One region of the Peribacillus simplex NBRC 15720 genome, then DNA from elsewhere that is predicted to be linked to it. Evidence: riboswitches for the same ligand, from Rfam matches in the RefSeq annotation. Region 1 holds a riboswitch; each other region holds the start of a gene.
The links. Region 1 has a riboswitch for glycine ahead of gcvT (glycine cleavage system aminomethyltransferase GcvT). Riboswitches for the same ligand answer to the same signal wherever they lie in the genome.

Region 2: it holds a riboswitch for glycine, as region 1 does, so the genes downstream of both, BS1321_RS19520 (amidohydrolase) here and gcvT (glycine cleavage system aminomethyltransferase GcvT) in region 1, are expected to answer to the same signal.
Region 3: it holds a riboswitch for glycine, as region 1 does, so the genes downstream of both, BS1321_RS09235 (amino acid permease) here and gcvT (glycine cleavage system aminomethyltransferase GcvT) in region 1, are expected to answer to the same signal.

Annotation. Positions count from the first base shown of each region.
Region 1 is NZ_CP017704.1:4,494,605-4,498,896, reverse strand. It holds gene gcvPA (aminomethyl-transferring glycine dehydrogenase subunit GcvPA) at 1-1,258, opposite strand, end outside; gene gcvT (glycine cleavage system aminomethyltransferase GcvT) at 1,276-2,382, opposite strand; glycine riboswitch at 2,521-2,604, opposite strand; glycine riboswitch at 2,608-2,695, opposite strand; gene BS1321_RS21730 (DEAD/DEAH box helicase) at 3,072-4,292, shown strand, end outside.
Region 2 is NZ_CP017704.1:4,033,380-4,037,671, reverse strand. It holds gene BS1321_RS19525 (DNA translocase FtsK) at 1-527, opposite strand, end outside; gene BS1321_RS19520 (amidohydrolase) at 953-2,140, opposite strand; glycine riboswitch at 2,364-2,467, opposite strand; gene BS1321_RS19515 (DUF1444 domain-containing protein) at 2,646-3,452, opposite strand; gene BS1321_RS19510 (thioredoxin family protein) at 3,503-3,814, opposite strand; gene BS1321_RS19505 (hypothetical protein) at 3,923-4,292, opposite strand, start outside.
Region 3 is NZ_CP017704.1:1,935,275-1,939,566, forward strand. It holds gene BS1321_RS09230 (amino acid permease) at 1-907, opposite strand, end outside; glycine riboswitch at 1,433-1,511, shown strand; gene BS1321_RS09235 (amino acid permease) at 1,717-3,057, shown strand; gene BS1321_RS09240 (DUF3311 domain-containing protein) at 3,352-3,552, shown strand; gene BS1321_RS09245 (sodium:solute symporter family protein) at 3,549-4,292, shown strand, end outside.

The DNA of each region.
Region 1 (4,292 bases):
TCAACTCAGGATAAACAGTCCCTAAATCGAAGCCGCCGATCATCCCTTTTTCAAAAAGGTTTTTATTGATTTCTGAAAACGAAGCAGGCAGTTTAATGACAAATTCATTAAACGAAGGACCGTCGAATATGACTTCCACCCCTTTTGCCATAATTGCTTTTTTCGCATAATGCGCTTTTTGAATATTTTGCACGGCCATTTCTTTGACACCCTTTTTCCCAAGCGCGGTCATTGCAACAGAAGCTGCCAAGGCATTCAAAGCTTGATTGGAACAAATGTTGGATGTGGCTTTGTCACGGCGAATGTGCTGTTCACGAGCTTGAAGCGTCAGCACAAATCCCCTTTTTCCATTTTCATCCACAGTTTGACCGACGAGTCGGCCCGGGACTTTCCGAACAAGTTTATTAGTAACGGCAAAATATCCACAATGGGGTCCACCAAATGCCGCCGGAATGCCGAATGGCTGAGCATCCCCCGTTACGATATCTGCACCGAGTGCACCAGGCGATGTCAAAGCTCCCAATGCCAGCGGATTACTTGAAACGATAAACATGGACTTGACGCCATGAATGATTTCTTCCATTTCTTTCAATGGCTCGATACGGCCAAAAAAGTTCGGATATTGCACGATCACCCCTGCAATGTCATCATTCGCCAATTCCCTTAAAGCAGCTAAGTCCGTCACACCGTCTTTAAATGGAATTTCGATTACTTCCACACGTTGCCCTTTCGCATATGTCTTCACAACTTCTCTTGATTCAGGATGAACCGCTCCTGAAATGAGAATCTTCTTGCGTCGTGTCTGGCCTGAAGCAAGCATGGCTGCTTCAGCTAGCGCCGTCCCGCCGTCATACATGGAGGAGTTAGCAACATCCATGCCAGTCAATTCACAAATCATTGTTTGATATTCAAAAATTGCCTGAAGCTCGCCCTGTGAAATTTCAGGCTGATAGGGTGTATAAGCCGTATAAAACTCAGAACGCGATAGAACATGATCGACGATGACCGGTGCATAATGGTCATAGACACCCGCACCAAGGAAGGAAGCATAGTTTTTAAGATCCGCATTCTTGGCAGCAAGCCTTGATAATTCTTTCATTAATGCAGGTTCCGATTTAGCAGGCTTGATATCGTATTCTCCTTGAAAACGAATGCTTTCAGGGATATCGTTGAAAAGTTCTTCTGCAGTAGTTACCCCTATCGCTTCCAGCATTTCTTGTTTATCTAGCTCTGTCATGGGTAAATAACGATGTTTCATCTAATGACCATTCCCCTCTATTTACGTGGTTTTTTATAAAAAGGTGTTTGTATTATAACGGCTTTCAAACGTTTGGAACGGATTTCCACTTCGACTTCCGCATCCAGCACCGAAAATTCCTTATCGATAAGTACCAATCCCACGTTTTTCTTCAACGTTGGTGATTGGGTACCGGTCGTGACCTCGCCAATGACTTTGTCACCGCTGTAGACCTTATACCCATGACGTGGAATGCCACGGTCAATCATTTCAATTCCCACAAGCTTGCGGGGAGCCCCTTTCTCCTTTTGCTCAGCAAGAACGGCTTTCCCGAAAAAATCAACTTCCTTATCCACTTTTACCGCAAAACCAATCCCGGCTTCTATCGGGGTGATGTCCGCTGAAAGCTCCTGCCCATACAGCGGCAGTTTCGCTTCAAAACGCAAGGTATCACGAGCACCTAAACCAATCGGCTGAACCCCCTCTTCCTTTCCGGCATCCATAATCGCCTTCCAAAGGGCAGGACCATTTTTACTGTCGCTATATATCTCAAAACCATCTTCACCAGTGTATCCAGTACGGGATACAATCGTGGATATACCGCTTATCATGACATTTTCCTTGAACTTGAAAAATCCAATTTCACTTAGCGCAGTATTTTCCGATAGTTTTTGTAATATCTTCTCTGCAGATGGTCCTTGAAGTGCCAGCTGTGTATAGTCACTCGATACATTCGTAATTTGGACATCTTCCGTTAAATTAGCTTGCAGCCAATTGAAATCTTTTTCTGTATTCGCTGCATTGACCACGAGAAGGTAGTCGTCCTCAGCCCTTTTATACACAATAAGATCATCAACCGTGCCTCCGTTTTCATAACACATGGCTGTATATTGGGCACCGCCCTGTTGCAGCTTTGAAATATCATTAGTCAGCATCTTCTGTAAAAAGGAAAGGCTCCCAGGACCCTTAACATCGACTTCCCCCATATGGGAAACATCGAATAACCCCGCTTTTGTACGTACGGCTTCATGTTCGTCCTTTATACCCGAAAATTGGACAGGAAGTTCCCAGCCGCCAAAATCAATCGTTTTACCTCCGTATTCACGATAAACCTCAAATAGTGGTGTTCTTTTTAAATTGGTCAAAAAATAACCCCCTTCAGATTTTTTTAAATTAATTGGCTTCATTATCAAAAGCTTCTTGTCATTACGCATCAGATATATCCTGATTCATGATGTAAAAAAAGCACAAAAAAGGACAGAGAAAGCCCGTTTGAGCTTTTTCTCTGTCCTGAAACCTGAAAGTTTACCTATATAATAGGTTTTCCCCTTTGGTGGCCCTCCCAAAACGGGCGGCGCTCTCCAGAGTTGCGTCCAATAAGAGTTCTTTTGCCTGAGAGATTCACTGCTAAGTTTGCTCCTTCGGCGCTACATCCGTAGTCTCTCCCCTTATCTTCACCCGCATATAAATGGTCTACCAATGAAAGGAAGCTAATAAGCCCCAAGCATCGGTAAAACCTTTGAGCATCATGGAATGCATTCTCTGCCAATTCTCCTAAAACTTCAGAAACCATTTGAGTGATCTCCTTCAGTAATCTTGGATAAATTAGGAGCCTGTAGCCCATACTAAGAAAACGCGAACTGCAAAAATCGATGTACAAAGATTCTTTGTAGCGTTTGGAAATTGGAATTTTCTAAATATACTTATATCCTACCCTAAGAAACTTAACTCTGCAATATCTTTTGAAGAGAAATATTTTTCTCACTTCACATATGAAATGTTCGGGTTTTGACCTTTTATTAAGGAAATTATGATTTAAGAGGGAGTTATTTCTATGAAAATCAATATATCCTTCAATTCTGAATGGAATGACGAGTTTCTGCAAAAGATGGAAAATGACGGTCCATGGGGAAATTGGGAGCTTTATAAATTGGCGGTTCAAATGGAGGAAAATCTTATCATCCCTGATTTTGAAGGTTTACAGGCGCCTAAGCACCTTCCGCAGTTAACCCCGCTTCCCCATCAATTGGAAGCAGCCAAGCAAGTGGTGGAAAAGATGAATGGAAAGGCCATTTTAGCTGATGAGGTAGGTCTCGGAAAAACAATTGAAGCAGGCTTGATCCTAAAAGAGTATATGATTAGAGGCCTTGTAAAAAAAGTATTGATCCTTGTTCCGGCTTCCCTTGTCACACAATGGGCTTTTGAATTGAATACCAAGTTTCATATTCCTGCAGTCGTTCAGAGAAAAAGTTATGTTTGGGAATCCTGTGATGTGGTCATTTCATCCATTGATACAGCGAAACGCGCCCCACATCGAGATATCATTTTCAATCAGGAATATGATTTCATCATTATTGATGAAGCTCATAAACTTAAAAATAATAAGACGAAGAATTATGAATTCGTCCAAAATCTGAAAAAGAAATTTTGTTTACTCCTGACAGCGACTCCGATTCAAAATAAAGTCGAGGAAATCTTTCACCTCGTTTCATTATTGAAACCAGGTCACTTGGGAAATGCCTCACTCTTTTCGGAAAAGTATAAAGGGAAAGGCCGGAACATAATTGAAGATGAACACCTAAAGGAACTGGTCAACACTGTCATGATTCGAAACCGGCGGGCCGATACTGGTATTGAATGGACAAAACGACATGTGGAAACCATCACCATTGAATTTTCTCCAACGGAACAAGCATTGTACGATGCTGTTTCAAAATTCAAGCCTATTTCGGACGGATCAAAAGGAAGCGCCTTTTCGGCTCTCACTCTCCAAAGGGAAGCATGCAGCAGCAGAGAGGCGGTCTTTTATACATTAAAGAATATGAGAGATAAATATGATCAGCCTTCCCCTGACTTTTTGGCAAAGCTTGATGATTTATTTTCTAAAGTGAATGAAACGGTTCAGAACTCCAAGGCTGAAAAAGCTTTGGAACTGATCAAGAAGATTGATGACAAAGTAATTATCTTTACCGAATACCGGGCGACTCAGCTATATCTTCAATGGTATCTACAGCAGAATGGAATTTCTTCAGTTCCTTTCCGAGGCGGTTTTAAG
Region 2 (4,292 bases), 460 kb from region 1:
TTGCTTTCTAATTCATATTCGACAATTTCTTCAGAAGGGACTATTTTTTTTTCCGGACGACGGAACCCATAAATGGGTGAAGGGATTTCCGTTGGGCGGAATGGAGTGTTTGACGGGACTATTTTTGAGGTTTCCTCCCGGTCGAAGCTTCTCCGTTTTGGTTCTGGATCCTTTCCAGGCCTTCTCGTCGTTTCTTTGGTCACATTCTTCCCCTGTTTGGGTTCGTGTTCTTCCCTGTTTCTTTCCCTGGGCTTTCGTTTATTCTGCTCCCGGTCTGGAATGAGCGGAAACTTGAACTGTCCTTTTGGATATTGAAACAGGATTTTCGTATCCGGGTCCGGCGTCTGGGACATTTTTTCTACTTTTTGATTGTAAACCTTTATTTCTTCTTCCTTTGACTTCGAAAGCTTCGAAAAATCCATTTTCCTTAATGTCTCTTCATCAAGCGGTTCATCTATAATAATTTCTTCGATTTCGATAATTTCCTCTGCTTGGAACCATTTTTTCATCTTATTTAGCCATTTCAAAACTATCACTCTTTCTACATCTGTAGTTATGTAACTAATTCTACCAGTTATTTTTAAAATATCGAGAAAATTTAAGCTAAATTGGGATTAGTATCTATTTTTTTATCGCATTCTTACTAACTTAACGTATTTCGCAGAACTCCTACCCTATTAAACCCCTTCTGGAATGAGTTTAAACCTATCCATCGCGAAATAACATTAGCCCCTAGTCTACTATTTAAATAAAACACCGCTGTTAAATCGCGTTTACAAAGAGATTAAGTTTTCATGCAGCCGAAAAAGCAGACTGGCAATTCATTGCATCATCCTTCACGAAACCTCCGTTGGCATCCAATACCTGCCGAAACCCATAAAACACCGTTCGTTAATACTGAACGGTGTTTTGTGGGTTCCAGCGTTTTTTTTGCAAACAAAGACCAAAAGGACTATTTCCATTCATAAAAACTGCATACAACCTGCGCCACTGATTTGGAAGCGATCAAAAGGGCATCTTCATCAATGTCGAATTTAGGATGGTGATTGAAATATGCCATCTCCACCCCTTTCGGTTTACAGCCAATGTAAAAGAAGCAGCCAGGAATCTTTTCTGCATAATATGAAAAATCCTCTGAACCTGAGAAAACCGGAAATTCCACGACCTTTTTAATATCTTTGTCATTCATGCTTTCCAGGCTATTTTTCACAAATCCAGTCAGTTCAGGGTCATTATATAACGGAGGATAATCGGGCACATATGTAAGTTCGCACTGAACATCAAATTCCGTTTCTATTCCTTTGACGATCCGGTGGATTTCCTTATCGATCAGCCGTTCGGTCTCTGCTGTCATGTAACGGACATCCCCTTCAATTTCTATACGATCTTTAATGACATTAAAGCTTCCTTTTCCATCGAAGGAGCCGATTGTGACTACGCCCATATCAAAAGGGTTCAAGCGACGGCTGACTACGGTTTGTACGGCTGTCACAAAATGCGCGCCTGCCACAATGGCATCATTAGCCATATGCGGGGATGATCCATGGCCGCCTACACCCTTTATCGCTAACTTGAAATAGGTCCTTCCAGCCATCGAATAGCCGCCGCGATACCCGACAACCCCTGCTGGGTGCGAGGGAAATAAATGGATTCCAAAAACAGCATCCAGTTCATCCAAAAACCCTGATTCCATAATGCTTTTTGCTCCACCTGGGGGTGTTTCTTCTGCATGTTGATGGATTATTTTGATCGTACCTGATAGGGAATCTTTCAGCTCATTGATGCAGTCTGCCAGTACCAATAAATAAGCGGTATGCCCATCGTGTCCGCAAGCATGCATGACACCTTCATTTTTTGAACGGAACGGGACCTCCGCTTCTTCTGTAATCGGCAATGCATCGAAATCCGCACGGAGACCTATCGTTTTCCCTGGTTTTCCGCCTTCGATCGTTACGATGATCCCTAATCCGTTTCCTACATTCGTTTGAATCGACACATCTTTTCCCTTATAAAAATCAATGATATATTGTGCCGTTTTCTCTTCTTTAAAGGATAGCTCCGGATTCTCGTGTAAATGACGGCGGATTTGAACCATTTCCCCTTCACGGGCTTCCAGCATGTTCATTAATTTGCTTTTCACGTTCACGAATATTCTCCCCCTTATTTCAAGTTGATTAGTATATTATTAAGTTCCATGTTCGCTGCAAACCTTTTGTATGCAAAAAGCCAAATAAAAAAGGACAGAGAAGGGTCGCGTAAACTAACTGCTCCCTTCTCTGTCCTTTTACCTGAGAGTTTAGCTCCATTTTGGTCATGGAGATTTCCCCGTTGGTGGCACACTTCCTGCGCGCTCTCCAGAGTTGCGTCCAGCTGTGGTTCCATTTACCTGAGAGATTTGCTCCAAGGGATATTTTTGGAACTTGCTCCTTCGGTGGCTCAATGCTTTGCACTCTCCCACAACGTTCATCGCTTGTTCTATTGTTTTATTTTTATGTTTTCAAAATATTACAATTATATTATCACCCATCAAATAACAAATATCAACAAATTTCCCTTAGATTCCCTTATCGAAATTCAGGAGACTCTACTAAACTTTAAAAGGACCGCTGCCAGATGCTGACACGGTCCTTATGTGATTCAATATATTATTGTTCACGCTTTTTGTTTTTACCCATAATGAAGATGGGCTCCAACTCATTTTCTTCATAAAGGAATGATAGAGCCGTTATCGGAACATGACCGCTGGCAAAGAAGCTCATCGCCATTTGCGCAAGAATATCATAGCCCGTATCATTCTTCACATCGGCAATGATAATGACATCCTGATGCGGTATGGCCACAGCCATGGTTCCCTCGATCTTGTCCTTCATTTCCCGGAGCCAGGATTCATTCAGGATCCTGCTGGCATCATATCCATCATTCGTGTTCAAAAAATAAAATGCATTACCTGCAACGATATCCGACTTCATTTCAGTGGATAGGGAACGGGCATTGAAAAGAGCAATTTCACGGATCCTGTCACCCTGCCAATTTTCCCGTTGAATCATCTTTTCATCTATGAGACGGTAGGTTTTCCCTAAATCAAGGGCATAAAAAATCCGTGTTTCAGCCGTATGCTCATCGAATAAAAATGGATTTCCTTCTTCCGATTCCATTGGAAAGGAGGTCGAGCGAATGACTGGGAAAATGAATTTCTCCTTGCCTTCCATGCTGTGTTCTTCCCCCATCACATTCAGGGCCTCTTCCACGTAATAGGTAATTTCATCGATGGCTTTTTCCTGTACGTTTTCATAGTTAGCAAGCACAGGGGGCAACTCGATGGTGATCCCTTTCCCGGTCTTCACATTTTCCACTCGTAACGTATCTTGCTTGCTATCGAATTTGAATGTGCGATTCTCATCTTTTAAACGTTCCTTCAAGATATTTTTCAGCTTTGTGCTGTCCATTTTCATGACTGACCCTCCTCTTCATTGAAAAATCCCCAGCGAGAAGGGGAAATTGTTTATAGTGATTGTATGAATTCCTCAATTTGTTCTTGTGTTTTGCGATCCTTGCTTACGAATCTGCCTAGCTCTTTGCCATTATCATACGCAATGAAACTTGGTATACCGAATACATCATTAGCTGCACACACATCGATGAATTCATCACGGTCAACATAAATGAATGTAAAGTCAGGAAATTTCGTTTCTATCTCAGGTATTATCGGTTCGATTACACGGCAATCTCCACACCATGTTGCTGAAAAAAGAAAGATATGTTTGCCTTCATTTTTCAATGCATCATATTGCTCAACGGTTTGTAAATTTTCCATTTGAATATTCCTCCTGCTCAAAATGACACCTTATTTTTTATAATCCCATCATACCAGACTCTCCGCGAATCAACCATTAATTCGGATTGGTTTAACGGCCGGGTCATCTTATTTTTGAGGCACTGACGAAACGATTTCCATCATTTGTTTCGCATCGGTTTTTAATTGATCTTTATCCGTTTCGGTTGTCAGCTTGACTCCTCCGATCCCCACTGCAAGCTCATACTTTTCTTTCGGTATCTCTTTGATCGAGATAAAGCCGAATTTATCATCAGTTTGAAAAGAATGCAGCACTACATATTGATCCTTTTGTTCCTTTATCGCCAAATATAAAACGGAGCTGTCTTCTTTTTCATTTGGATTGACAAATAATATATAAATCTTATCACCTTTTTGTAAAATCAAATTATTGTCATGTTCTTCTACTACCTTAAAATCCTTTGGCAGATAGACCTGAATAAGTCCTGCCTCGAGATTG
Region 3 (4,292 bases), 2.6 Mb from region 1:
TGAAAATCCCACTGTTACATCCAGACATGGCTGCTGTGATAACGACAAAGTTAATGATTCCTGCCGCTGCTGTGATACCTATTTTAGCAAAGGTTGAAACGAATGGACTTCCTAAGTCATCCAGTTGATCCCAAGGGAAGACTGTCACGATAACGAATATGGCGCCAATATAAAAGATTAAAATGCGCCATATGATTGATTGGATCGCTTTTGTTACGGTCTTCGTTGGATTTTTCGCTTCTCCGGCAGTGATGCCGATAAGCTCAACGCCTTGATAGGAAGCCACGACAAGGGAAAGCGCGAAGAAGAATCCTGTCCAGCCCCCCGTGAAGAAGCCGCCGTTTGCCCAAAGATTCGATAATCCAATTGCGTCTCCACCATTCCCTATTCCAAAGAAGATAAGGCCAAGGCCGGCAATGATCATCAATACAATCGTTATTATTTTTATAAGCGCAAACCAAAATTCAAATTCCCCGAAGGATTTAACGGAAATGAGGTTGGCCGCTCCCAAGATGATCATGGCGACCACACCTGGTATCCAAGCAGGTAACTCCGGGAACCAATATTGCATATACAACCCAACCGCGATAATTTCGGACATTCCGACGATTACCCATTGAAACCAATTGCTCCAAGCAGTCATATAACCTGCCAAAGGATGTATATAGCTGCTCGCAAAGGTTGCAAAAGAACCTGTAGTCGGTTCTAAATATAGCATCTCACCCATAGAACGCATGATGAAAAAAATAAAAATACCTGCGATGGCATACGCAAGCATTACAGAGGGCCCGGTCCATTTGATCGTGCTCGCCGATCCCATGAATAACCCGACTCCGATGGTTCCGCCCAAAGCTATCATTTGAATATGACGTGCTTCCAGCCCTCGCTTTAATTCCTTGTTTGACATGATTAACTCCCCCAGATGCAATATAAGCGGCATGCTTTTCTATCCTTGCCAACCACTGTACTCTCTATTAATTATTGCGGTTAGAAATTTTCTATCGAAACAATATCAATAATACTTTAATTTTATTTTCTTATCTTATAATAGTAAATATTCTGTAAAAATACAAATGTATTTTTCAAATAAACAGTTGCCAAATATATCTTGGCGATTTTTCCAATCTAAAAATATCATTTTAATAAAGCGATGATCAGTATTTTATAATAGTGATGATTCAAAAAGAGTGGAAAAAAATCATATTTACTTGGAGTCCCTCCAAGTAACCGTTAATAAATAAAAAAACTTAAACGCCTGTTAACTACCAAAATAATTTGTTGACCTATATAAGAATAGATGATAGAATTCCAATATTATTTTATAAGCATAATGAATGTTCAAGCGTGAAAGAGCCTTTCATCTCTTTCACAGACAGACATTTTCACAACCGCATACAAGCAAGCGATGAATGCTATGGATAACACTATAGCAGGAGCAGCTTCTGGAGAGACTGTACAAGATGCAGCGCCGAAGGATTCACAATCTCAGGCAAAAGGACAGAAGAGTAACGAATGATAAATTGTTATTCTGAACCCTTTAAGAGATTGGTATTATCCAATCTCTTTTTTTATTGTCCACTTTGTGTTTGTACGTAAATAACACACTCGTGAAACCATTAGGAAAGGAAGCTGGGCGAAAAATCACGTCCCTCTCTCCAAGACCGTGCAGGTTTGAAATCATTCACTACCAAGACTATAAAGATGGGGGCGTACGAATTGGCTAAACAAGAATTAAAAAGAGATTTAAAGAATCGTCATGTACAACTGATTGCAATAGGAGGAACCATTGGTACCGGTTTATTTTTAGGATCAGGAAAAGCCATACAATTGGCGGGTCCATCCATCATCTTTACCTATCTAATCATAGGGATTTCCTTGTTTTTTGTCATGAGGGCTTTAGGGGAATTGCTTTTATCCAACGCAGGGTATACGTCATTCACTGAATTCGCAACCGAATATATCGGTCCATGGGCCGGGTTCGTCACCGGATGGACCTATTGGTTCTGTTGGATCATGACCGCAATGGCCGATATCATCGCTGTCGGTGTCTATATCCAATACTGGTTCGATATCCCTCAATGGGTCCCGGCTCTAATATGCCTTGTCGTTCTGTTAGGATTGAACCTATTGACCGTTAAGTTATTTGGCGAATTGGAATTCTGGTTTGCCATCATTAAAGTAATCACGATCATCGCCTTGATCATCGTAGGAATCTTTCTTTTGATCATCGGCTTCAAAACAAATACAGGAACAGTTTCCGTAACGAACTTATGGAGTCATGGGGGTATGTTCCCCAATGGCATTTCCGGATTCCTGTTATCTTTACAGTTGGTCGTCTTCTCCTTTGTAGGGGTCGAATTGGTCGGGGTTTCCGCAGCAGAGACGGCGAACCCGAGAAAAAACATTCCGTCGGCCATCAATAAAATCCCCGTCCGGATTTCACTTTTTTACGTAGGTGCCCTATTCGTCATTCTCTGCGTAAACCCTTGGACACAATTGGATGCCTCGAGCAGCCCATTTGTTGAAGTATTTGCATTAATCGGCATTCCTGTCGCTGCAGGGGTCATCAATTTCGTTGTTTTGACATCTGCTGCTTCTGCATGCAACAGCGGTTTGTTTTCAACAAGCCGAATACTTTATACGTTAAGCAAGAATGACGAAGCCCCTGCTAAGCTTGCAAAATTAAATAAGCAGGCTGTTCCAAGCAATGCCTTGCTGACATCAACGATCGTTGTCTCACTAGGGGCATTGTTAAGCAAATTGATACCGGAACAGGCATTTACCGTTGTGACGACCATAAGTGCCATCTGTTTCATTTGGGTATGGAGCATCATTTTGATTTCCCATATCAAATATTCGAAAACACGACCGGACTTAAGAGCCGAATCGACTTTCAAGGCTCCTTTTACACCCTTTGTCAATTACGCCATTTTAGGATTATTCCTGTTCATCCTAATCGTTATGCTATTCGCTGAAGCTACACGACTATCACTGCTCTTGACCCCAATCTGGTTCATACTCTTGGTGATACTATATAACTATCGGAAAAGAAGATAGCTAATGGAAATAAAGCCTTGAACTCAATATGAATTCAAGGCTTTATCCGTCTTATGAAACACTTCAGGGTTCGGCTGTCTGCGCGTTGTTGCTAAAATATATCAGGCAACTGCATTAAATTTTATATCAAAATAGTGTAAGCTAATATATATTAGCGGTCCTTCTTTAAAGAAGGTCAATCCGTCATGTATGAATTTTTCATCCCGGTTTGGTCCACCCATCCATCAGTGGCATTGAAGAATAAACCCCCATTGGTGGACGTTTCACTTTATTTAAAACGGAGGGGTTTGTTTAATGAAGATTATATATATTCTTACTCTAGTTCCTTTTATAGGCATACTAGGATTTCTACCTTTTGTTAATAAAATAGAACCATATGTATTAGGGATGCCTTTCAATATGTTCTGGATGGCTATGTGGGTGGTCCTTACCTCTGCCATACTGGGCATCATGTATATGCTGGATCCCAGGAATCGGGAAGGTGACCAGGAATGAATATTGCTCTCTTAATCATTTTAGCATTTTTACTTCTATCGATATTTTTAGGCATACGCTCTTCAAAAGGGAAAGATATGGACTTGGAACAATGGACGGTGGGCGGACGTGGTTTTGGTGCGATTTTCGTCTTTCTGCTGATGGCCGGGGAAATCTATACGACCTTCTCCTTCCTTGGCGGCAGCGGCTGGGCTTATGGCAAGGGCGCACCCGCTCTATATGTTCTAATTTACATTACTTTGTCTTACGTATTATCCTATTGGCTCCTACCGGAAATATGGAGATATGCCAAAGAAAATAAACTGATGTCTCAATCCGATTTCTTTGTAAGCAAATATAAGAGTCCCAGTTTAGGAATTTTGGCTGCGCTTGTCGGTGTGGTGTCCATGATTCCAGTGATCGTCGTGCAGCTGAAAGGATTGGGGATCATTGTCTCAGAAGCATCTTATGGTGCCATCTCAATGTCTGAGGCAGTTTGGATGGGGGCAATCAGCCTTACCATTTATGTGATGATCTCCGGTATACACGGTTCAGTTTGGACAGCGGTCATTAAAGATATCATGATGGTCGCCATAATAGGATTCTTAGGGATTTATCTGCCGATTCATTACTTTGGCGGATTTCAGCCGATGTTTGAAGCGATTGATGCGGTCAAGCCTGGTTTTCTAAAGTTCCCTGATCAGGGTCTTAGCGTATCATGGTTTATCTCCACGGTAATATTGCTCGTATTCGGTTTCTAT